3 regions of the Streptomyces sp. NPDC049915 genome follow, and region 3 is predicted to be linked to each of the others. Evidence: riboswitches for the same ligand, from Rfam matches in the RefSeq annotation. Region 3 holds a riboswitch; each other region holds the start of a gene.

Region 1 (7,181 bases), on a different contig from region 3:
GACGCGCCGGTGGCCATCGTCGGCTGACGTTCTTCGTCAGGAGGGCGCGCGGCGGTGCCGGAAGTGGCGGTGAATCGTTGGTCGAATGGGTTGGCCTCAGCCTGCCCACTGCCTACCATCGATCACCGCAAGACCTTGTGCACCGTCGCACAATCTCCTCGGGAGGTTCCCCTTGCACCGCCGCCGTCGCACCGCGCTCCTGCTGTCCGCCGCGATCGTCGCAGCTCCCCTGCTCACCGCCTGCGGAAGTGACACGCATCCGGGTGCGGCGGCCGTCGTCGGCGGCCAGAAGATCACGGTCTCCCAGCTTCAGGACCGGGTGAACGAGGTCCGCGCGGCGCAGCGCGCGGCAGCCGGAGACCAGGCGAACTACGCGCGCGCGGTCTCCGGCTCCGGCAACCTCACCCGGCAGACGCTGCACAGCATGGTCCTGGACCAGGTGCTGCACCGCGCAGCTCAGGACGCGCACGTCGCCGTCACCCCCCGCGACGTGCAGCAGCTGCGCGCGGGCGTGGAGCAGCAGCTCGGCGGGGCCAAGGCCCTGGAGACGACCTGGCTGCGCGAGTACGGCATCCCGCCGCAGCGCGTCGACGACAACCTGCGCCTGCAGGTCGAGGCCCAGAAGCTCGCCGCGAAGCTGGGCACCGACACCAACCAGCCGGCGTTCTGGAAGGCCCTGTCCACGGCGTCGCAGGAACTGGGCGTCGACCTCAACCCGCGCTACGGCACCTGGGACGCCCGGAAGGTCGGCCGGGTGGACGCGACGACCCCGTGGGTGAAGGACGTGACGGCGGCGTCACAGCAGCCGGCGTAACGGGACCTCCCGGCCGACGGCGAGGTGTCCCACCCGAGGGGCGCGGGGCTGTTTTTGATATGCGGCTCCGCCGCGTGGGCGCGACCAGCCACAGACCGCCCGCGCCCGCCCGCCCACAGACACCTCCCGAGCTGGTGGGCGGTACGTTCGAACCGTGAACGCACCTCGCCCAGAGAACCCCGGCCGCATCGTTCTGCTCACCACCAGCCACAGAGTCGCCCCCGGCCTCCTCTCCTGGCCCGCCTGGAAGGCACTCCGCACGGCCGGCAGGGTGCTGTGCGCCGACGACGCCCACCCCCAGCTCCCCTACCTCCGTGACGCCGGCGTCGACGTCGAGGTGACCGCCGTGACCGCCGAGGAACTCCTCGCCGCCTGCGAAGGCGCCCGCACCGTCGTGGTCGTGGCGAGCGGCGAGGGCGAGCCGGCGCTGACCGACGGCCTCGCCCGGCTGGCCGGCTCCGGCCGCGTCACCATGCCGGAGCTGGAGCTGCTGCCCGCCTCCTACGACCTGCCCGGCGCCCGCCTGCTGGACCTCGTCCAGGTCATGGACCGCATCCGCGTCGCCTGCCCGTGGTCCTCGCGGCAGACCCACGAGGGCCTGGCAAAGTACGCCATGGAGGAGGCGTACGAGCTGGTCGAGGCCATCGAGGACGGCGACCGCGACGAACTGCGCGAGGAGCTGGGCGACGTGCTGCTCCAGGTGGTCTTCCACGCCCGCATCGCCGAGGAGGACACCGACGCCCCCTTCTCGATCGACGACGTGGCCGGCGGCATCGTCGCCAAGCTCATCCACCGCCACCCGCATGTCTTCGGGGACGCCACCGCCACCACCCCCGAGGAGGTCAAGGCGCACTGGCTGCGCACCAAGGCGCAGGAGAAGCGGCGCGCCTCCGTCACCGAGGGCGTCCCGCTCCACCAGCCCGCCCTCTCCCTCGCCGCCAAGCTCGCCGCCCGCACCCGCACGGCCGGCCTGGACGTCGAGCTGCCGCAGGGCGACGGCATCGGCTACCAGCTGCTCGCGCTCGCCGCGCGCGCCGAGGCGGACGGCGTCGACCCGGAGACGTCGCTGCGCGCGGCGGCCCGCGCCTACCGGGACGCGATCCGCGAGGCCGAGGGCGTCGCCCCCGGCGCGCTCGCCGCGGCGCCCGCCGAACACCGCGACGCCGAGGCCCACCCGGATCCGGATACGGTCGAGGAGTGACCGAGCAGCTCCGCCCCGACGACACCGCTCCCGAACTCTTCACCTGGGAGTTCGCGGCCGACCCCTACCCCGCGTACGCCTGGCTGCGCGAGCACGCGCCCGTGCATCGCACCCGGCTGCCCAGCGGGGTGGAGGCCTGGCTGGTCACCCGGTACGCCGACGCCCGCCAAGCCCTGGCCGACCCGCGCCTGAGCAAGAACCCGGCGCACCACGACGAGCCGGCGCACGCCAAGGGCAAGACCGGCATCCCCGGGGAGCGCAAGGCGGAGCTGATGACGCACCTGCTGAACATCGACCCGCCGGACCACACCCGGCTGCGGCGCCTGGTCAGCAAGGCGTTCACGCCCCGCCGGGTCGCGGAGTTCGCGCCGCGCGTGCAGGAGCTCACCGACCACCTCATCGACCAGTTCGCGCACAAGGGATCCGCCGACCTCATCCACGAGTTCGCCTTCCCGCTGCCCATCTACGCCATCTGCGACCTGCTCGGCGTCCCCCGTGAGGACCAGGACGACTTCCGGGACTGGGCCGGGATGATGATCCGGCACGGGGGAGGGCCGCGGGGCGGGGTCGCCCGGTCGGTGAAGAAGATGCGCGGCTACCTCGCCGAGCTGATCCACAGGAAGCGGCAGGCCCTGCCCGCCGAAGCCGCCCCCGGCGAAGATCTGATCTCCGGCCTGATCCGCGCCTCGGACCACGGCGAGCACCTCACCGAGAACGAGGCCGCGGCGATGGCGTTCATCCTGCTGTTCGCCGGTTTCGAGACGACCGTCAACCTCATCGGCAACGGCACCTACGCCCTGCTCACCCACCCCGAGCAGCGGCACCGGCTGCAGGACTCCCTCGCCCGGGGCGAACGCGCGCTGCTGGAGACCGGCGTGGAGGAACTCCTGCGCTTCGACGGCCCGGTGGAGCTGGCGACCTGGCGGTTCGCCACCGAGCCGCTGAGCATCGGCGGGCAGGCCATCGCCCCCGGTGACCCCGTCCTCGTCGTCCTGGCCGCCGCCGACCGCGATCCGGAGCGCTTCCCCGGGCCGGACGTGCTGGACCTCGCCCGGCGTGACAACCAGCACCTCGGCTACGGCCACGGCATCCACTACTGCCTGGGCGCCCCGCTGGCCCGCCTGGAGGGCCAGGCCGCCCTCGCCACCCTGCTCACCCGGCTGCCCGACCTCCAACTGGGCGCGGAACCGGCCGACTTGCGCTGGCGTGGCGGTCTCATCATGCGGGGGCTGCGGCAATTGCCCGTGGTGTTCACGCCCGAGGGCACACAGGAAAATGACACCTCTTCAACTTTGTGATCTTCACGTGATCTGCGCGGCATGAACTTGTGACTGACGATCGTCTGCCGATACGTTCACTCGTCAGCGCGACGCCATTGACTCAAGGCGCCGCGCCGGTCACTGCTGTCTCGCGAAAGGTCACCGCATGCTCCCCGGGAACGGTCGACACCGTCGCCCCCGTCAGGCTCCGGCACTCCTCGTCGCGGCCGGAGTGACCGGCTCCGCCATCGCCATCCCGCTGCTCGGCGCGGCGAGCGCCCACGCGGCCGACGGCACGACGTGGGACAAGGTGGCCGAGTGCGAGAGCGGCGGCCGCTGGAGCGACAACCCCGGAATCGGGCTGTACGGCGGCCTGCACCTGTCGCAGGAGGACTGGGAGGGCCACGGCGGCCTGGAGTACGCGGCCCGCCCCGACCTCGCCAGCCGCTCGCAGCAGATAGCCGTCGCCGAGAAGGTCCTCGCCGACCAGGGCGTCGGCCACTGGACGCTGTGCGGGCTGACGTCGGGCCTGTCCGCCGACACCTCCGCACCCGACGTCGACACGGGCGTACCGGGCGACACGTCGGGCGGCGGCTCGGCCTCCGCCGGCGCTACCGCCGGATCGGACTCCTCCGGCTCGGACTCCTCCGGCTCCAGCGGGTCCACCGGTTCGCCCGACTCCTCCGGTTCGGCCGGTACCTCCGGATCCACCGATACCTCCGGATCATCCGGAACCTCCGGTTCGGTGGACTCGCCCGGCTTGCCCGACTCCTCCGGTACGCCCTCCGGTACGGCGGCCGGTGCTCCCTCCGCGGGCAGCCCCGCGCAGCCCTCTGACGGCCTGTCGTCCACCACCCCGTCCGCGGGCGGTGCCGGCAAGGCCGGTGCGTCCGGAAGTGCGGAGCCCGGCACCTCGCAGCCGTCCGACAGTGCCTCCACCGGTGCCGCAAACGGCGACGATCCGGACAACCTGCGTCAGATCGTCGGGGATTCGGGGCTCGTCGACACCGGCGCCCTCGACGGCGGTGGCCGCCACCGCGGCGTCAGCGCACAGGAGGACGCGACCGAAGCGAGCGCGGCGCCCGCCTCGGGCCGGCACGCCTCGCGCTACACCGTGCGCGACGGGGACAGCCTCACGTCCATCGCCGACTCCCTTGGCGTCGCGGGCGGGTGGCGCGCTCTGTACGCGGAGAACCAGGACGCGATCGGTGCCGACCCGAGCCACATCGTGCCCGGTCAGACACTGCTTGTCGGTGGCGAAACGGGCGAAAAGTAGCGGGAGTTGACGCCCCGTTTCGAGACTAATGTCCGCTTTGGTGAAAGTGTGGGATGAGTCTCAGAAGCCGTGATCGTCTTTGAAATTCGGCCGATCGCCTGTCTACGGTCATGACCGCTCGCCACCGCGAGCCCCGGCCGGCCGCAACGCCGAATCCTGCCAGCGGCCGCACGGGAACAGTCGTCGCTTAACGCGCCGCAGGCAGGAGCGGGGGACCCAAGGTAAGTGCCGTGCCCGGCAGTTGAGCCGGAGCGGCTAGGGGTGAAGCCACACCTCCTCCAGGGGAGGGGTGGCCGGGCAACTCAACCGGCCCGAACCCGACAGCTCACCTCGCAGGCGTCGGTGAGGGGATCCACCATGCTGTTTTCCGGCAAGGGCAAGCACCGTCGTCCCTCCAAGGCCACCCGCGCCATCGCGATCGCCGGTGTCACCGGTGCCGCCGTCGCCGCTCCGCTGATGGCGGCCGGCAACGCCTCCGCCGCCACCACCTCCGAGTGGGACGCGGTCGCCCAGTGCGAGTCCGGCGGCAACTGGTCCATCAACACCGGCAACGGTTACTACGGCGGCCTGCAGTTCTCCGCCTCCACCTGGGCCGCGTACGGCGGTACCGCCTACGCCCCGCAGGCCAACCAGGCCAGCAAGGCGCAGCAGATCCAGGTCGCCGAGAAGGTCCTCGCCTCCCAGGGCAAGGGCGCCTGGCCGGTCTGCGGCACGGGCCTGTCGAGCACCCCCAACGAAGGCGGCGCCTCCTCGAGCTCCTCCCAGAGCAGCGGCTCGTCCTCCCAGGGCGCCACCACGACGCGCTCCACCGAGCAGCAGAGCGCCTCCCGCTCCAGCGAGCGCCCGGCGCAGTCGCAGAAGAAGCAGAGCTCGAAGACCGTCACCACCCCGACCGGCAAGAAGGTCAAGAAGGGCGACGGCGAGTACAAGGTCGTCAAGGGCGACACCCTCAGCTCCATCGCCGAGAAGCACAAGGTCGCCGGCGGCTGGAAGAAGCTGTTCGACCTGAACAAGGACATCGTCCAGGACGCCGACCTGATCTACCCGGGCCAGCAGCTGCACCTGAAGTAAGCGGCAGCCGGCAGACCAAGGGCCGCTCCCCGTCCCCACGGGCTCCCCGCCCCGGTGCGTGTTCCCCCGTACGCACCGGGGCGGGGTTTTGTCTGCCGCTGGTTCGCCGGATATTCAGCCAGAACGCCACCCCCCTTTGTTCCGACGGTGAACAATGGGTACGGTCTGTCTGTCCACGGGCCGGGCGGTCGGCTGGCCGATGGCCCCGGGGCGGTTAGGCTCTAGTCGCAAGGCTCACCAGCCCCGCACTTTCAGCGTCACATCCACGAAGGAGATGCTCGTGCCGTCCATCGACGTCGTCGTAGCCCGGGAAATCCTGGACTCCCGAGGCAACCCCACGGTCGAGGTCGAGGTCGGCCTCGACGACGGCAGCACCGGGCGTGCCGCCGTTCCGTCCGGCGCCTCGACGGGCGCCTTCGAGGCCATCGAGCTGCGTGACGGCGACGCCAGCCGTTACCAGGGCAAGGGTGTCGAGAAGGCCGTGCTGGCCGTCATCGAGCAGATCGGCCCGGAGCTGGTCGGCTACGACGCCACCGAGCAGCGTCTGATCGACCAGGCCATGTTCGACCTGGACGCCACCGACAACAAGGGCTCGCTGGGCGCCAACGCCATCCTCGGCGTCTCCCTCGCCGTCGCCCACGCCGCCTCCGAGGCCAGCGACCTGCCGCTGTTCCGCTACCTGGGCGGCCCGAACGCGCACCTGCTGCCGGTGCCGATGATGAACATCCTGAACGGCGGCTCGCACGCCGACTCCAACGTGGACATCCAGGAGTTCATGATCGCCCCGATCGGCGCGGAGTCCTTCTCCGAGGCCCTGCGCTGGGGCGCCGAGGTCTACCACACCCTGAAGAAGGTCCTGAAGTCCAAGGGCCTGGCCACCGGCCTCGGCGACGAGGGCGGCTTCGCCCCGAACCTCGGCTCCAACCGCGAGGCCCTCGACCTCATCCTCGAGGCGATCAAGGAGGCCGGCTACACCCCCGGCGAGCAGATCGCCCTCGCCCTCGACGTGGCCGCGTCCGAGTTCTACAAGGACGGCTCCTACGTCTTCGAGGGCAAGAACCGCTCCGCCGAGGAGATGACCGAGTACTACGCCGAGCTGGTCGAGGCGTACCCGCTGGTCTCCATCGAGGACCCGCTGTTCGAGGACGACTGGGAGGGCTGGAAGACCATCACCGCCAAGCTCGGTGACAAGGTCCAGCTCGTCGGTGACGACCTGTTCGTCACCAACCCCGAGCGCCTGGCCCGCGGCATCGAGGAGGGCGCCGCCAACGCCCTGCTGGTCAAGGTCAACCAGATCGGCTCGCTCACCGAGACCCTGGACGCCGTCGAGCTGGCCCAGCGCAACGGCTACAAGTGCATGATGTCCCACCGCTCCGGCGAGACCGAGGACGTCACCATCGCCGACCTCGCCGTCGCCACCAACTGCGGCCAGATCAAGACCGGCGCCCCGGCCCGCTCCGAGCGCGTCGCCAAGTACAACCAGCTGCTGCGCATCGAGGAGATCCTCGACGACGCCGCGGTGTACGCCGGCCGCAGCGCGTTCCCCCGCTTCCGGGGCGC
Region 2 (7,181 bases), on a different contig from region 3:
CAGGCCCTTGGAGAAGGTCGCGGTGAGGTTGTCGCCGCCGGACTCCACCAGGATCAGGTCGAGCGGGCCGACCTCGTCCTCCAGGTCCTCCACGGCCTCCAGATTGGCGGAGATGTCGTCGCGGATCGCGGTGTGCGGGCACGCGCCGGTCTCCACGGCGGCGATCCGCTCCGGCGGCAGGACCGCCTCGCGCAGCAGGAACTCGGCGTCCTCCCGCGTGTAGATGTCGTTGGTGACGACGGCGAGGGACAGCTCGTCGCGCAGGGCCCGGCACAGCGCGGCGACGGTGGCGGTCTTGCCGGACCCGACGGGGCCGCCGAGTCCGACGCGTAGCGCGCGGCGGCTGCCGTCGGGGCGGCGGGCGTCGGCGCTGACGGCGGCGGGGCCGTCGTGGGAGTGGTCGAGATGCATGTACGGCTCCTGTGGTTCGGGGTGCGCCGGGACGGTGGGGGTGGCCCGGCGGGCGGTGCTGTGGTTCGCGTGCGCTAGGACGCGAACAGGCGGACCGGCCGGCCGGCGTGGGCCTCCGCGTCGATCTCCAGCAGCGGGGCGGAGGCCGCCGGGAGGGCGTCGACACCCTCGTCGGCGACCCGGCGGGCGGCGCGGACGGCCTGCTCGACGACCTGGTCCAGCTCCGGCGCCAGCCGCGCCAGCACGGCCGTGGCGTCGAACGGGTCCAGGCTCAGCAGCCGCACGGTCGCCGTGGCCGGCCCGCCCACGCTCTCGTAGGCGGCGCAGTACGCGGCGTCCTCCGGCCCGCATCCGGCCGCGCGCGCCGTCAGGCCGAGCACGACCGGATGGTGGGCGCCCTTGGGGAACCGCGCCGCGAGGGCGTCGAGGTCGGCGGACGGCCAGGTCGCCCGCGCGGCCCGCATGAGCTGCCGGCCGAGCTTGCGCGCGGCGGTGCGCAGCGCCGGTGAGGGGGTGCGGGCGTCGGCCGCCGCGTCGAGGGCGGCGGGGTCGGCGCCGAGGGCGGCCGCCGCGGCCAGCGCGGCGGACACCAGGCCCGTGGTGTGCAGCCGGCCGCGGCAGAACCGCTCCAGGCCGGCCGCGTCGGTGATCCGTCCGGCCCGGACCGCTTCCTCGGCCCCGCCGGAGTGCGCGTGCCCTCCGGCGGGGAACCGGCCGTCGGCCAGGACGAGTAGTGCTGCTCGTGTCATCGCGCGGCCGTCAGAAGAGGAAGTACCGCTGGGCCATGGGCAGTTCGGTGGCGGGTGTGGACTCCACCAGCTCGCCGTCGACGCGTACGGCGAAGCTGTCCGGGTCGATGTCCACGCGCGGGCGTGCGTCGTTGTTGCGCATGTCCGCCTTGGTCACGCCGCGGGTGGACTCGATCGCGGTGAACCGCTTGCCGAGGCCCAGCCGCTCCGGCAGCCCGTCCTCGAGGGCGAGCGGGGCGACGAAATTGACCGAGTTCGACGCCGGCGCCCGGCCGATCGCCCCGTACATCGGGCGGGGCAGGATGGGCTGCGGGGTGGGGATGGAGGCGTTGGCGTCGCCCATCTGCGCGTAGGCGATCTGACCGCCCTTGATCACGAGGAGCGGCTTGACGCCGAAGAACGCCGGCTCCCACAGCACCAGGTCGGCGAGCTTGCCGGTCTCCACGGACCCGATCTCGTGGGCCATGCCCTGGGCGAGCGCCGGGTTGATCGTGTACTTGGCGACATAGCGGCGTACCCGCTGGTTGTCGGCGCGGCCGTCGCCGGGCAGGGCGCCGCGGCGGCGCTTCATCACGTGCGCGGTCTGCCAGGTGCGCATGATCACCTCACCGACCCGGCCCATGGCCTGGGAGTCGGAGGAGATGATCGAGATCGCGCCCAGGTCGTGCAGAACGTCCTCGGCGCCGATGGTGGAGGGCCGGATCCGGGACTCGGCGAACGCCAGGTCCTCCGGGACGGCCGGGTTGAGGTGGTGACACACCATCAGCATGTCGAGGTGCTCCTCGACGGTGTTGACGGTGAACGGCCGGGTCGGGTTCGTCGAGCTGGGCAGCACGTGCGGCTCGGAGACGACCGTCATGATGTCCGGTGCGTGCCCGCCGCCCGCACCCTCGGTGTGGTACGAGTGGATGCCGCGCCCGGCGATCGCGGCGAGCGTGTCGCCGACGAAACCGGCCTCGTTGAGGGTGTCGGTGTGGATGGCGACCTGCACGCCGGTCATGTCCGCCACGGTCAGCGCGGCGTCGATGACGGCCGGGGTCGCGCCCCAGTCCTCGTGGATCTTCAGGCCCGCGGCGCCGCCGCGGATCTGGGACAGCATCGCCTCGTGCGAGACGGTGTTGCCCTTGCCGAGGAAGCCGACGTTGACGGGGTAGGCCTCCATCGCCTCGAACATGCGGGCGAGGTGCCAGGGTCCGGGCGTGACGGTGGTCGCCTTGGAGCCCTCGGCGGGTCCGGTGCCACCGCCGACGAGGGTGGTGATGCCGGAGGCGAGGGCCTCGTCGGCGACCTGGGGGCAGATGAAGTGCACGTGCGCGTCGATGGCGCCGGCGGTCAGGATGCGCCCGTTGCCCGCGATGACCTCGGTCTCGGGGCCGAGTACCAGGTCGGGGTGGACGCCGTCCATGGTGTCGGGGTTGCCGGCCTTGCCGATGCCGGTGACGCGGCCGTCGCGGATGCCGACGTCGGCCTTGATCACGCCCCAGTGGTCGACGATGACGACGCCGGTGATCACGGTGTCGGGGGTGCCGTCCGCGCGGGTCGCCCGGGACTGGCCCATGGACTCGCGGATGACCTTGCCGCCGCCGAAGACGGCCTCGTCGCCGGAGCGTCCGGGGCCGCCGGAGCGGTCCTCCTCGATCTCGATCAGCAGGTCGGTGTCGGCGAGCCGGATGCGGTCGCCGGTGGTCGGGCCGAACAGGTCGGCGTAGGCGCCGCGGGAGATCTCAGGCATCGAGGGCACCTCCGACCTGGCCGCGCAGGCCGGACACCACGCGGGCACCGGCGAGGGGGACGAGTTCGACGTCGGCCGGCAGACCCGGCTCGAAGCGCACGGCGGTGCCGGCGGCGACGTTCAGCCGCTTGCCGTGGGCGGCGGCACGGTCGAACTCCAGGCCGGGGTTGGCCTCGGCGAAGTGGTAGTGGGAGCCGACCTGGACGGGCCGGTCTGCCGCGTTGAGGACGGTCAGCCGGGTGACCTCGAGCCCTTCGTTGCACACGACGGGGTCCTCGGCGAAGAGGAACTCTCCGGGAATCATGGCGGGTCCCCCGTCAGATGATCGGCTCGTGGACGGTGACGAGCTTGGTCCCGTCCGGGAAGGTGGCCTCGACCTGCACGTCGTGGATCATCTCGGCGACGCCTTCCATGACGTCGTCCCGGGTGAGCAGCTTGCGTCCGGTGGCCATCAGCTCGGCGACGGTGCGGCCGTCCCGGGCGCCCTCGAGGATGTGGGAGGTGATGAGGGCGACCGCTTCGGGGTGGTTGAGCTTGAGGCCGCGGGCCCGGCGCTTGTCGGCCACATCGGCCGCCACATGGATGAGCAGTCTCTCCTGCTCGTGCGGGGTCAGTTGCACGTCCCACCTCACAGTCCTTGCTCCGGACCGTGCGGGGTCCGGCTGCCGCAGCCACCGCGACGGGACAGGTGTAACACACAGACAAATTTCCCGACCGCGCTCAATTGCGGGCAGAAAAGCCCCTGGTGGCGTGGGTCGGGAGGCTAGCCCGTCGGAGTTTCAACGACGTTAACCAGCCTTTGATGATCACATGACCGGCGGCAGACCGTCCCCATACCCGACGAGGACCGCCGGGTCAGTGGGCGCACTGCCGAGACGGACTGACCATCTGCTCCTGCGCGGACCCTCCGCCTCCCGCAGATCCTCGAGTCGCTCCCCGGTCCCGGCCTTCCGCCGCTGCCCGCCCTCACCCCAGCCGAGGGTGAGTTGACCGACCGTTACCTGGAGGTCGTCGACCTGCCCGGCGGATCAATTCGGCCTGCCCCGGCGACACCTACCGGGTGCTGCGGGCCGCGCGGGCGCTCGTCGGCAAGGCCGTGGCGCAGCGCGCCGTGCTGACGCTGACGCACCAGCGCACCGTGCCACCGCGGGACGGGAGTTGAGCAAGCCCCGAGCTGAGTTCAAACGGACCGAACGACGTACCCACTATCGGCCTATCCGCACGCCTTTTTTTCGGGGGGTCCGAGTTGCGCAACAGGCGGGACGAGAGGGCGGAATGAAGGGTTCCGCCGCTGGTCCGGGGCTCGCAGGACGAGTGGACTCCCCATCGAACACAGGCGTGTCCACCCGAACGGGTGAGTGGTGAGGAACACCACAAATACCCGGTTCCGTTGGGATTTTCGGACAGTTGTGGGCCAAGATCCCTGACTGACGACAAGCCCCCGCCACAACGGCGGGGCGATCCGGGCGGACGCCGAGTCCTGCCGCCGCCCGGATGACCGGTCGACAGGAGTGGATCGGCAGGAGTGGAGGACCCAAGCACGACGGGTCGCCGGAACGGTCATGCCACGACCGGGCCGAGCTGCCCTTGGGGTGAAGCCGCGTCAGCGGCCGGGCTACTTCGCCAGCCCGAATCCGACAGGTCATCCTTCACAGGCGGCTGACGAAGGGTTGCGCATGACTGCGCTCAATCGTGTCCCGTCGCTCATGGCCCGGGCCGGTACGGCTTCCGCCCTGACCATCGCCGCGATGGGCAGCTCGATCGTGGTCCCGGGCCTCGCCTCGGAGGCCGCCGCCGCGACGCCGGCGACCAAGGCGCTGCAGATCGCCGCGTCCAAGAAGGGCGCGCCGTACCAGTGGGGCGCCACCGGGCCGCGGCGGTTCGACTGCTCGGGACTCACGCTGTACTCGTTCAAGAAGGCCGGCAAGAAGCTGCCGCGGACGGCCGCCCAGCAGTACAACAGGACGCGCCACATCCCGGCCCGCAGCCGCAAGGCCGGAGACCTGGTGTTCTTCCACTCGGGGTCGAACGTCTACCACGTCGGCATCTACGCCGGGAAGAACAAGATCTGGCACGCCCCGAAGACGGGTGACGTGGTGCGCCTGCAGAAGATCTGGACCAGGAGTGTCTGGTACGGCCGGGTGAGCTGACCGGCCGGCCCTCCTCGGTCGTGCCGTCCGCCGGCGCGCCGTGGCTCAGCCGAGGAGGGCCGGCAGCGGCTCCCAGCCGTGCTCAGCGCGTTCCTGCCGCCCCGCCGGACGTCGACGACAGCCGCCCGGCGGGGCGGGGTTCCCAGGGCCGATGTGACGTGCCGTCGGCTCAGCAGGGATGTGGCTTCGGTTCCGCCTGGCCCGGTGAGGGGACCGGCTCGGGGGGAAGCGCCCAGGGCAGTTCGATGGCGACCGTCTTGCCGCCCTCGCGGGTGGGGCGGACGCGGAGTCTGCCGCCGCACTCGGCGGCCAGCCAGCGGATGATGACCATGCCGCGGCCGTTGTCCTGCTGGACGGCCGCAGGCAGCCGCTTGGGGAAGCGGGGGTGACTGTCGGTGACGCCGATCCGCAGCAGTTCGTCGCGGTCGAGGACGACGTCCACGGTGAACGTCGGGGATTGCCCGAACGTGTGCTGAACGGAGTTCGTGGCCAGTTCGGAGACGATCAACCGGATGCTGTCCGCCAGCTCCGCGTCCGACGGCAGACCCCATTCCGCCAGGGTGCCGGCCACGAAGCCGCGGGCCGCGGACACCGAGGCGGGATCGCTCGGCAGAGTGATGGATGCTTCCAGGTGGTCTGCCATGGCGACGTCGTCCCTTTCCCACGGGACCGCAGTCCGGCACGGAGCCGGTGGTTCGAGTACGGTCCCGGACTGGTGCTTCGCCGCCAGAGTGCCATCACCGCACCGCTCACGGAGGCGATCCACCAAGTTATGCATATATCTGTCGCTCGAAGCGGTGAACTCTGCCACGGCGGACCGTGTCCGGGCGGCTCGGACGGAGTAAGGAGGGGCGCATGCAGCATGGTCCCGCGGTGCGCCGCCGGAAGCTGGGCGCCGAATTACGCGCGCTGCGCGCCCGGGCGGGACTCACCAGCGGGGAGGCGGCCCGGCTGGTGGGCTGGCACCAGTCGAAAGTCAGCCGGATCGAGACCGGCTCGAGTGGCGCGAAACCGTCCGACGTGCGCTTACTGCTGGACGCGTACGGCGTCGACGACGACGAACTGCGTGACCTGCTGCTGGTGCTGGCGGGCTCCCAGATCGGCGGCCGGGAGCACTGGTGGCATGCCTACCGCGGGGTGCTGCCCCCCACGTACCGCGACTTCATCAGTCTGGAGTCGCAGGCCAGCGCGATGCGCACGCTGGAGACCTCGGTCGTGCCGGGGCTGCTGCAGACACCCGCCTACGCCCGCGCGGTGACCCGGGCGGCCGTCGGCGCGGTGGACGAGGAGCGGCTGGACGCGCTGGTGGAGGTGCGTCTGGCCCGCCAGGGCGTGCTGCACGCGCAGCCTCCGCTGAGGCTCAGCGCCGTGCTGGACGAAGCGGTGCTGCGCCGGGAGGTGGGCGGTCCGGAGGTGATGGCGCAGCAGTTGCGGCGGCTCCTTCAGGCGGCGCAACTGCCCCAGGTGCGGTTGCAGGTGCTGCCGTTCTCCGCGGGGGCGCATGTCGGCATCACCGGGCCTTTCGTTATTTTCTCATTTCCGAGCACTTCTGATCTGGACGTGGTTGTTCTCGACAACATGACGAGTAGCCTCTACCTCGAACGGAAAGAAGACCTCGGGGCCTACGCGGAGGCCTTCAACTCCCTTCGGATCCACGCCCTTTCCCCCGAGGACTCGTTGGATTTCATCGCCTCACTAGGTGACGGCGCGTAAGGAGGCACCATGACCGCACTGCCTCGGAACGTCTTTTCCAGTACCGATCTGCACGACGTGCGCTGGCAGCGCAGCAGCTACAGCACCGGAGCGAACAACTGCGTCGAAACGGCCCGGCCGGCCTCTGGGCCATGGGCCGGGCTGCTCGCCGTACGCGATTCCAAGGCCCCGGACGGGCCGGCGCTGCTCTTCTCCCCCGGGAGCTGGGCGACGTTCACGGCCGCCGTGCGCCGCGACTGAGCACGGCACACACCGGGCGAGGGCACGGCCGTGCACGCCGACTCATGGCCGCGTCTCGCCGATCACCTGCACAGCGCGTTCGATCTGATCCCCGGTCAGGTCCGCACGGGCGGTCAGCCTGAGCCGTGAGATGCCGTCGGGTACGGAAGGAGGTCGGAAGCAGCCCACGGCCAGGCCGGCCGTCCG
Region 3 (7,181 bases):
GTACGGGTCTGGCTCACCTTTTCGAGCACCTGATGTTCCAGGGCTCCGCCCAGGTCAAGGGCAACGGTCACTTCGAGCTGGTGCAGGGCGCCGGCGGGTCGCTGAACGGCACCACCAGCTTCGAGCGCACCAACTACTTCGAGACCATGCCCGCCCACCAGCTGGAGCTCGCGCTCTGGCTGGAGGCCGACCGCATGGGCTCCCTGCTGGCCGCCCTGGACGAGGAGTCCATGGAGAACCAGCGCGACGTCGTCAAGAACGAGCGCCGCCAGCGCTACGACAACGTCCCCTACGGCACCGCCTTCGAGCGGCTGACCGCCCTCGCCTACCCTGAGGGCCACCCCTACCACCACACCCCGATCGGCTCCATGGCGGACCTGGACGCGGCCACCCTCGAGGACGCCCGCCACTTCTTCCGCACCTACTACGCGCCGAACAACGCGGTCCTGTCGGTCGTCGGCGACATCGACCCGGAGCAGACCCTCGCCTGGGTCGAGAAGTACTTCGGCTCCATCCCCGCCCACGACGGCAAGCCCGAGCCGCGCGACGGCACGCTGCCCGAGGTCATCGGCCGGCAGCTGCGCGAGGTCGTCCGCGAGGAGGTCCCCGCGCGGGCCCTGATGGGCGCCTACCGGCTGCCGCACGACGGCACACGCGCGTGCGACGCGGCGGACCTCGCGCTGACGATCCTCGGCGGCGGTGAGTCCTCCCGCCTGTACAACCGGCTGGTGCGCCGGGACCGTACGGCTGTCGCGGCCGGCTTCGGGCTGCTGCGCCTCGCCGGGGCGCCCTCCCTGGGCTGGCTGGACGTGAAGACGTCCGGTGACGTCGAGGTGCCGGTCATCGAGGCCGCGATCGACGAGGAGCTCGCCCGGTTCGCCGCGCAGGGCCCCACGGCCGAGGAGATGGAACGCGCGCAGGCCCAGTTGGAGCGCGAGTGGCTGGACCGGCTCGGTACCGTCGCCGGCCGCGCCGACGAACTGTGCCGCTACGCCGTCCTGTTCGGTGACCCGCAGCTCGCCCTCACCGCCGTTCAGCGCGTGCTCGAGGTGACGCCCGAGGAGGTGCAGGAGGTCGCCAAGGCCCGCCTGCGCCCCGAAAACCGCGCGGTGCTCGTGTACGAGCCGAAGACCCCGGAGGCCGCACCGGACGCCGATGTGCCCGAGGACCCTGAGCAGGAAGCGACCGTAGAGGCCGGCGACAAGAACGAGGAGACGGCCAAGTGACCGAGCTCGCCACGATGGACTTCCACCCCCAGCCCCAGGCGGGCGAGGCCAGGCCGTGGGCTTTCCCGGCCCCCGAGCGCGGCACGCTCGACAACGGCCTGACGGTGCTGCGCTGCCACCGCCCCGGCCAGCAGGTCGTCGCCGTCGAGGTGCTCCTGGACGCGCCCCTGGACGCCGAGCCCGCCGGCCTGGACGGCGTCGCCACGATCATGGCGCGCGCCTTCTCCGAGGGCACGGACAAGCACTCCGCCGAGGAGTTCGCCGCCGAGCTGGAGCGCGCCGGCGCCACCCTCGACGCGCACGCCGACCACCCGGGCGTCCGCCTCAGCCTGGAGGTGCCCGCCTCACGGCTGGCCAAGGGCCTCGGCCTGCTCGCCGACGCCCTCAGGGCGCCCGCCTTCGCCGACAGCGAGATCGAACGGCTGGTGCGCAACCGCCTCGACGAGATCCCGCACGAGCTGGCCAGCCCGGCCCGCCGCGCCGCCAAGGAGATGTCCAAGGAGCTCTTCCCGGCGGACTCCCGCATGTCGCGCCCGCGTCAGGGCACCGAGGAGACGGTCGCAGCCGTCGACGCGGCCGCCGTACGCGCCTTCTACGAGCGGCACGTGCGCCCCGCCACCGCGACCGCGGTGGTCGTCGGCGATCTGACCGGCCTCGACCTCGACGACCTCCTCGGTGACACCGTGGGCGCCTGGACGGGCTCGCGCACCGAGCCGCGCCCCGTGCCCGCGGTGACCGCCGACGACACCGGCCGCGTCGTCATCGTCGACCGCCCCGGCGCCGTCCAGACGCAGCTGCTCATCGGCCGGATCGGCCCCGACCGGCACGACCGCGTGTGGCCCGCCCAGGTGCTCGGCACGTACTGCCTGGGCGGCACCCTCACCTCCCGCCTGGACCGCGTCCTGCGCGAGGAGAAGGGCTACACGTACGGCGTGCGCGCCTTCAGCCAGGTGCTGCGCTCCGCCCCCGACGGCACGGGCGCGGCGATGCTCGCCATCAGCGGCTCCGTGGACACGCCGAACACCGGTCCGGCGCTGCACGACCTCTTCACGGTGCTGCGCACCCTGGCGGCGGACGGCCTGACGGACGCCGAGCGCGACGTCGCCGTGCAGAACCTCGTCGGGGTGGCCCCGCTGAAGTACGAGACCGCGGCCGCCGTCGCGGGCACGCTCGCCGACCAGGTCGAGCAGCATCTGCCCGACGACTACCAGGCGACCCTGTACCGGCAGCTCGCCGCGACCGGCACCGTGGAGGCCACGGCGGCGGTCGTGAACGCCTTCCCCGTGAACCGTCTGGTGATCGTCCTGGTCGGGGACGCGGCGCAGATCAAGGAGCCCGTCGAGGCCCTCGGGATCGGCGACGTCACGGTGGTGAGCGCGGAGTAGCCGCACACGCGCGTGGGGCCCTGGTGTCTGACGGAGCACCAGGGCCCTTGCCGTGCCCCCGGGGCTGTTTGTGATTGAAGGCGCCGCATCCCACATATGCCCGAATTGGGGCGGAGGTTGCCTTTCTGGCCTGTGGGATGCGCTACAAAACGCCTGTTTCGTTTGAGGATTGAAGGTCGATCACCGTAGCTTCGTCCGGGCTGTCCGTCAGGCATAGCGCCGCACCCGCGGCACCGGACAGTCATCGCCGAGTCCCCGTACGGCGCGAGCCAGGGGAGCCGGGGACCCACACGTCCCTGGGGTGAATCGGGCGCCCGCGAGGGTGCTCGTAGGAGACCTTCCTGCTCCGAACCCGTCAGCTAACCCGGTAGGCGAGAGGGAAGGAAAGGACAAGCCACCACATGGCGTTCGTCAGCGCCACCGGGAAGCACCGTCGTCCCAGCCGGATGAAGCGCACCACCGCGCAGGCCGCCGGAATCGCCGCGCTCACCACCACCGGCGTCATCGGCACCCTCGCGGCCCCCGCCCTCGCCGCCGACACCTCCGCCGAGCAGACCGGTCTGCTCCCCGTGATCAGCGTCGACGACTCGCTCGCCGCCCAGATCGACGCCCAGGCGGAGGCCCAGAAGCAGGCCGCCGAGCAGAAGGCCATCGAGGAGGCCGCACGCGAGGCCGCCGCCGAGCGCGCCCACGAGGCCAAGGAGCGCGCCGCCCGTGAGGCCGAGCGCAAGCGCCTGACCACCTTCGTGGCCCCGATCGCGCACTCCTACGTCTCCACCGGTTACGAGGCCAGCAGCTCCCTGTGGTCCTCCGGCCACCACACCGGCATCGACTTCCACGCCGCCACCGGCACCACCGTGCACGCGGTGGGCTTCGGCACCGTCGTCGAGACCGGCTGGGGCGGCGCCTACGGCAACCAGATCGTCATCCGCATGCACGACGGCACGTACACCCAGTACGGGCACCTGTCGTCGATCGGTGTCGTGGTCGGCCAGCAGGTCGTCGCCGGCCAGCAGATCGGCCTGTCCGGCGCGACCGGCAACGTCACCGGCCCGCACCTGCACTTCGAGGCGCGCACCAGCCCCGAGTACGGCTCCGACATGGACCCGATCGCCTATCTGCGTGCGCACGGCGTGAACGTCTGACACCCGAGCACGGCACCCACTCCGGGAAGCCCCGGCGCATCGCGCCGGGGCTTTCTCCGTTTTCCGGCCCTTCGTCCCCGCCTCTTCATACCCGCCTCTTCGTCCCGGAGAACCCCGGCGAGGTGACCAAAAAATATCCATGGAATCCGGCCTGCCGTCGGAAATTCGGCCCCCTTGGAATAGAGTCACGGAACACGCGTCCATCGTCGGCGTTTCACGGGGATCAAGGCGGAGGTCGGACATGCGTATTCCGGCGCACTCGGTGTGCACGGCGATCCGGGACGACATCGTCGCCGGTGTCCATGAGCGCGGCAGCCGGCTCACCGAGGAACTCCTCGCCCGCCGGTACGGCGTCTCCCGGGTGCCCGTGCGGGAGGCGTTGCGCACCCTGGAGGCCGAGGGCTTCGTCGTGACGCGACGGCACGCGGGCGCGTGCGTGGCCGAGCCCACCGAGCAGGAAGCGGCCGACCTGCTGGAGATGCGGATGCTGCTGGAGCCGCTCGGTGTGGCGCGGGCCGCCCAGCGGCGTACCGAGGCGCATCTGAAGGTGCTGCGCGGCCTGGTGCGGCTCGGTCAGGACCGGGCCAGGCACGGAACCGGCGACGACCTGCGCTCCCTGGGCGGCTGGTTCCACGAGACGCTCGTCCAGGCGTGCGGCAGCCAGGCGCTGACCGCCACGCTCACTCAGCTGCGCCACAAGATCGCCTGGATGTACGCCGTGGAGCCGTCGGCCGACCCCGTCAGGTCCTGGGCCGAGCACGGCGCGATCGCGGACGCGGTGGCGCGCGGCGACGGGGAACGCGCGCGTGCGGTCGCCGCCCTGCACACCGAGCGTTCCACCGCCGCGTACCGGCTGCGCTTCTTCGGCGGAGACCGACCCGAGCGTGTGAGAAGTTCGCAACACCCCGTAAACACGTCGGGCCTACGGCATTAACACGCGCGCCGTATACAAAGAGAGGGATATGTGCGCCCGCTGAAAGGGGTGCCATTTTATCGGGCTCGCCTTTTCCCTCGTGCCGTCAATTTCCGTCCGCGTCGCCTCATGGTGGACGGGAAAAGCGAAGCCGCGCCGGCCCTGAAAGGACGACGCGGCTTCTTTTATGCGTGACTCGGACGGTCAGGCGTGACTCAGACGGTCTCGGGGAGCTCCTCGAGCCCCTCGGAGACCAGCTTCGCCAGACGGTCCAGGGCGGCGTCCGCGCCCTCGGCGTCGGAGGCGAGGACGATCTCCTCGCCACCCTGGGCGCCCAGGCCGAGGACGGCCAGCATGGAGGCCGCGTTGACCGGGGTGCCGCCGGCCTTGGCGATCGTCACCGGGACGCCTGCGGCCGTGGCGGCTCGGACGAAGATGGAGGCGGGGCGGGCATGGAGGCCCTCGGCCCAGCCGACGTTGACGCGGCGCTCAGCCATGTGTTGCTGCCCTTCAGTTTCTCAGGGTTGTCTAGACCAGTTTCCCATATGGTGAAGCATGCCCGGAGAGGTCCTGCGACCCCATCCGGACGCGATCACCGGGCCGCGGCCTCGACCCGGCATCCGTCCTCCACAGAGTGCCCCGCGCCGTTGTCGTACGCGAGCCGTACTCTGGGCCCCATGCAGAGCGCGTCGGACAGGCAGGAGTACCCCGCTCACTGGGAGGCCGACGTGGTGCTGCGCGACGGCGGCACCGCGCGGATCCGCCCCATCACCGTCGATGACGCGGACCGCTTGGTCAGCTTCTACGAGCAGGTGTCGGACGAGTCGAAGTACTACCGCTTCTTCGCGCCCTACCCGCGTCTGTCCGCGAAGGACGTCCACCGCTTCACACACCACGACTTTGTGGACAGGGTGGGACTCGCGGCCACGATCGGCGGCGAGTTCATCGCCACCGTACGCTACGACCGGATCGGCGTGAACGGAATGCCCGCGTCCGCACCGGCCGACGAGGCCGAGGTCGCCTTCCTCGTCCAGGACGCCCATCAGGGCCGCGGCGTCGCCTCCGCCCTGCTCGAACACATCGCCGCCGTCGCCCGCGAGCGCGGCATCCGCCGCTTCGCCGCCGAGGTGCTGCCCGCCAACACCAAGATGATCAAGGTGTTCACGGACGCCGGGTACACCCAGAAGCGCAGCTTCGAGGACGGCGTCGTGCGCCTGGAGTTCGATCTCGAGCCCACCGAGCGCTCCCTCGCCGTGCAGTACGCGCGCGAACAGCGCGCCGAGGGCCGCTCCGTGCAGAGGCTGCTGATGCCCGGCTCGGTCGCCGTGGTCGGGGCCGGTCGCACCCCCGGCGGCGTCGGCCGCAGCATCCTCGCCAACCTCCGCGAGGCCGGCTACACCGGCCGTCTGCACGCCGTGAACCGCGCCTTCGGGCCCGACATCACCGAACTCGACGGCGTCCCCGCCCACCGCTCCGTGCGGGAGATCGAGGGCCCGGTCGACCTCGCCGTCGTCGCCGTACCCGCCGGCCATGTGCCGCAGGTCGTCACCGAGTGCGGCGAGCACGGCGTGCAGGGACTCGTGGTGATCTCCGCCGGATACGCCGAGAGCGGCCCCGAGGGACGCGAGCGCCAGCGCGAACTCGTCCGGCAGGCGCGCACGTACGGCATGCGGATCATCGGCCCGAACGCCTTCGGCGTGATCAACACCTCGGCGGCCGTCCGGCTGAACGCCTCCCTGGCGCCCGAGATGCCGCGCCCCGGCCGCATCGGCCTGTTCGCCCAGTCCGGGGCCATCGGCATCGCCCTGCTGTCCCGGCTGCACCGGCGCGGCGGCGGCGTCACGGGCGTCACGGGCGTGTCGACGTTCGTCTCCTCCGGCAACCGCGCGGACGTCTCCGGCAACGACGTCCTGCAGTACTGGTACGACGACCCGGACACCGACGTCGTCCTGATGTACCTGGAGTCCATCGGCAACCCACGCAAGTTCACCCGCCTCGCCCGGCGCACCGCGGCCGCCAAGCCGCTGGTCGTCGTCCAGGGCTCCGGATCCGCGCCCCAGGGACACGCCGTACGGGCGACGCGCCTGCCGCCCGCCACGGTGTCCGCGCTGCTGCGCCAGGCCGGCGTGATCCGCGTCGACACGATCACCGAGCTGGTCGACGCCGGACTGCTGCTCGCCCGCCAGCCGCTGCCCGCCGGCCCGCGTGTGGCGATCCTCGGCAACTCCGAGTCCCTCGGCGTGCTGACGTACGACCAGTGCCTGGCCGCCGGACTGCGCCCGCACCGCCCGCTGGACCTCACCACCGCCGCCTCCGCGGAGGACTTCCGCGCGGCACTGGCGCGGGCACTCGCCGACGACACCTGCGACGCGGTCGTCGTGACCGCCATCCCGGCGATCGGCGAAGGCTCACCGGGAGACGCCGAGCTGGCGCAGGCGCTGCGCTCCGCCGCGGCGGCCGTGCCGGGCAAGCCGGTACTGGTGGTGCACGTCGAGCTGGGTGGCCTGGCGGA

What was found. Region 3 has a riboswitch for cyclic di-AMP ahead of AB0J12_RS22960 (M23 family metallopeptidase). Riboswitches for the same ligand answer to the same signal wherever they lie in the genome.
Positions count from the first base shown of each region.
Region 1: linked by a shared signal. The riboswitch ahead of AB0J12_RS07710 (transglycosylase family protein) and the one ahead of AB0J12_RS22960 (M23 family metallopeptidase) in region 3 are both predicted to bind cyclic di-AMP.
Region 2: linked by a shared signal. The riboswitch ahead of AB0J12_RS19720 (C40 family peptidase) and the one ahead of AB0J12_RS22960 (M23 family metallopeptidase) in region 3 are both predicted to bind cyclic di-AMP.

Region 1 is NZ_JBFAMH010000004.1:82,268-89,448, reverse strand. It holds gene AB0J12_RS07735 (glycoside hydrolase domain-containing protein) at 1-27, shown strand, start outside; gene AB0J12_RS07730 (SurA N-terminal domain-containing protein) at 173-814, shown strand; gene AB0J12_RS07725 (nucleoside triphosphate pyrophosphohydrolase) at 969-2,015, shown strand; gene AB0J12_RS07720 (cytochrome P450) at 2,012-3,313, shown strand; gene AB0J12_RS07715 (transglycosylase family protein) at 3,441-4,550, shown strand; cyclic di-AMP (ydaO/yuaA leader) riboswitch at 4,734-4,904, shown strand; gene AB0J12_RS07710 (transglycosylase family protein) at 4,908-5,621, shown strand; gene eno (phosphopyruvate hydratase) at 5,902-7,181, shown strand, end outside.
Region 2 is NZ_JBFAMH010000010.1:192,038-199,218, forward strand. It holds gene ureG (urease accessory protein UreG) at 1-411, opposite strand, end outside; gene AB0J12_RS19695 (urease accessory UreF family protein) at 486-1,160, opposite strand; gene AB0J12_RS19700 (urease subunit alpha) at 1,171-2,892, opposite strand; gene AB0J12_RS19705 (urease subunit beta) at 2,885-3,196, opposite strand; gene AB0J12_RS19710 (urease subunit gamma) at 3,210-3,512, opposite strand; partial or broken gene AB0J12_RS19715 (hypothetical protein) at 3,813-4,027, shown strand; cyclic di-AMP (ydaO/yuaA leader) riboswitch at 4,354-4,565, shown strand; gene AB0J12_RS19720 (C40 family peptidase) at 4,569-5,042, shown strand; gene AB0J12_RS19725 (ATP-binding protein) at 5,212-5,685, opposite strand; gene AB0J12_RS19730 (helix-turn-helix transcriptional regulator) at 5,898-6,755, shown strand; gene AB0J12_RS19735 (DUF397 domain-containing protein) at 6,765-6,995, shown strand; gene AB0J12_RS19740 (8-amino-7-oxononanoate synthase) at 7,038-7,181, opposite strand, start outside.
Region 3 is NZ_JBFAMH010000013.1:75,986-83,166, reverse strand. It holds gene AB0J12_RS22970 (pitrilysin family protein) at 1-1,226, shown strand, start outside; gene AB0J12_RS22965 (pitrilysin family protein) at 1,223-2,611, shown strand; cyclic di-AMP (ydaO/yuaA leader) riboswitch at 2,847-3,000, shown strand; gene AB0J12_RS22960 (M23 family metallopeptidase) at 3,013-3,756, shown strand; gene AB0J12_RS22955 (GntR family transcriptional regulator) at 3,998-4,690, shown strand; gene AB0J12_RS22950 (HPr family phosphocarrier protein) at 4,885-5,166, opposite strand; gene AB0J12_RS22945 (GNAT family N-acetyltransferase) at 5,347-7,181, shown strand, end outside.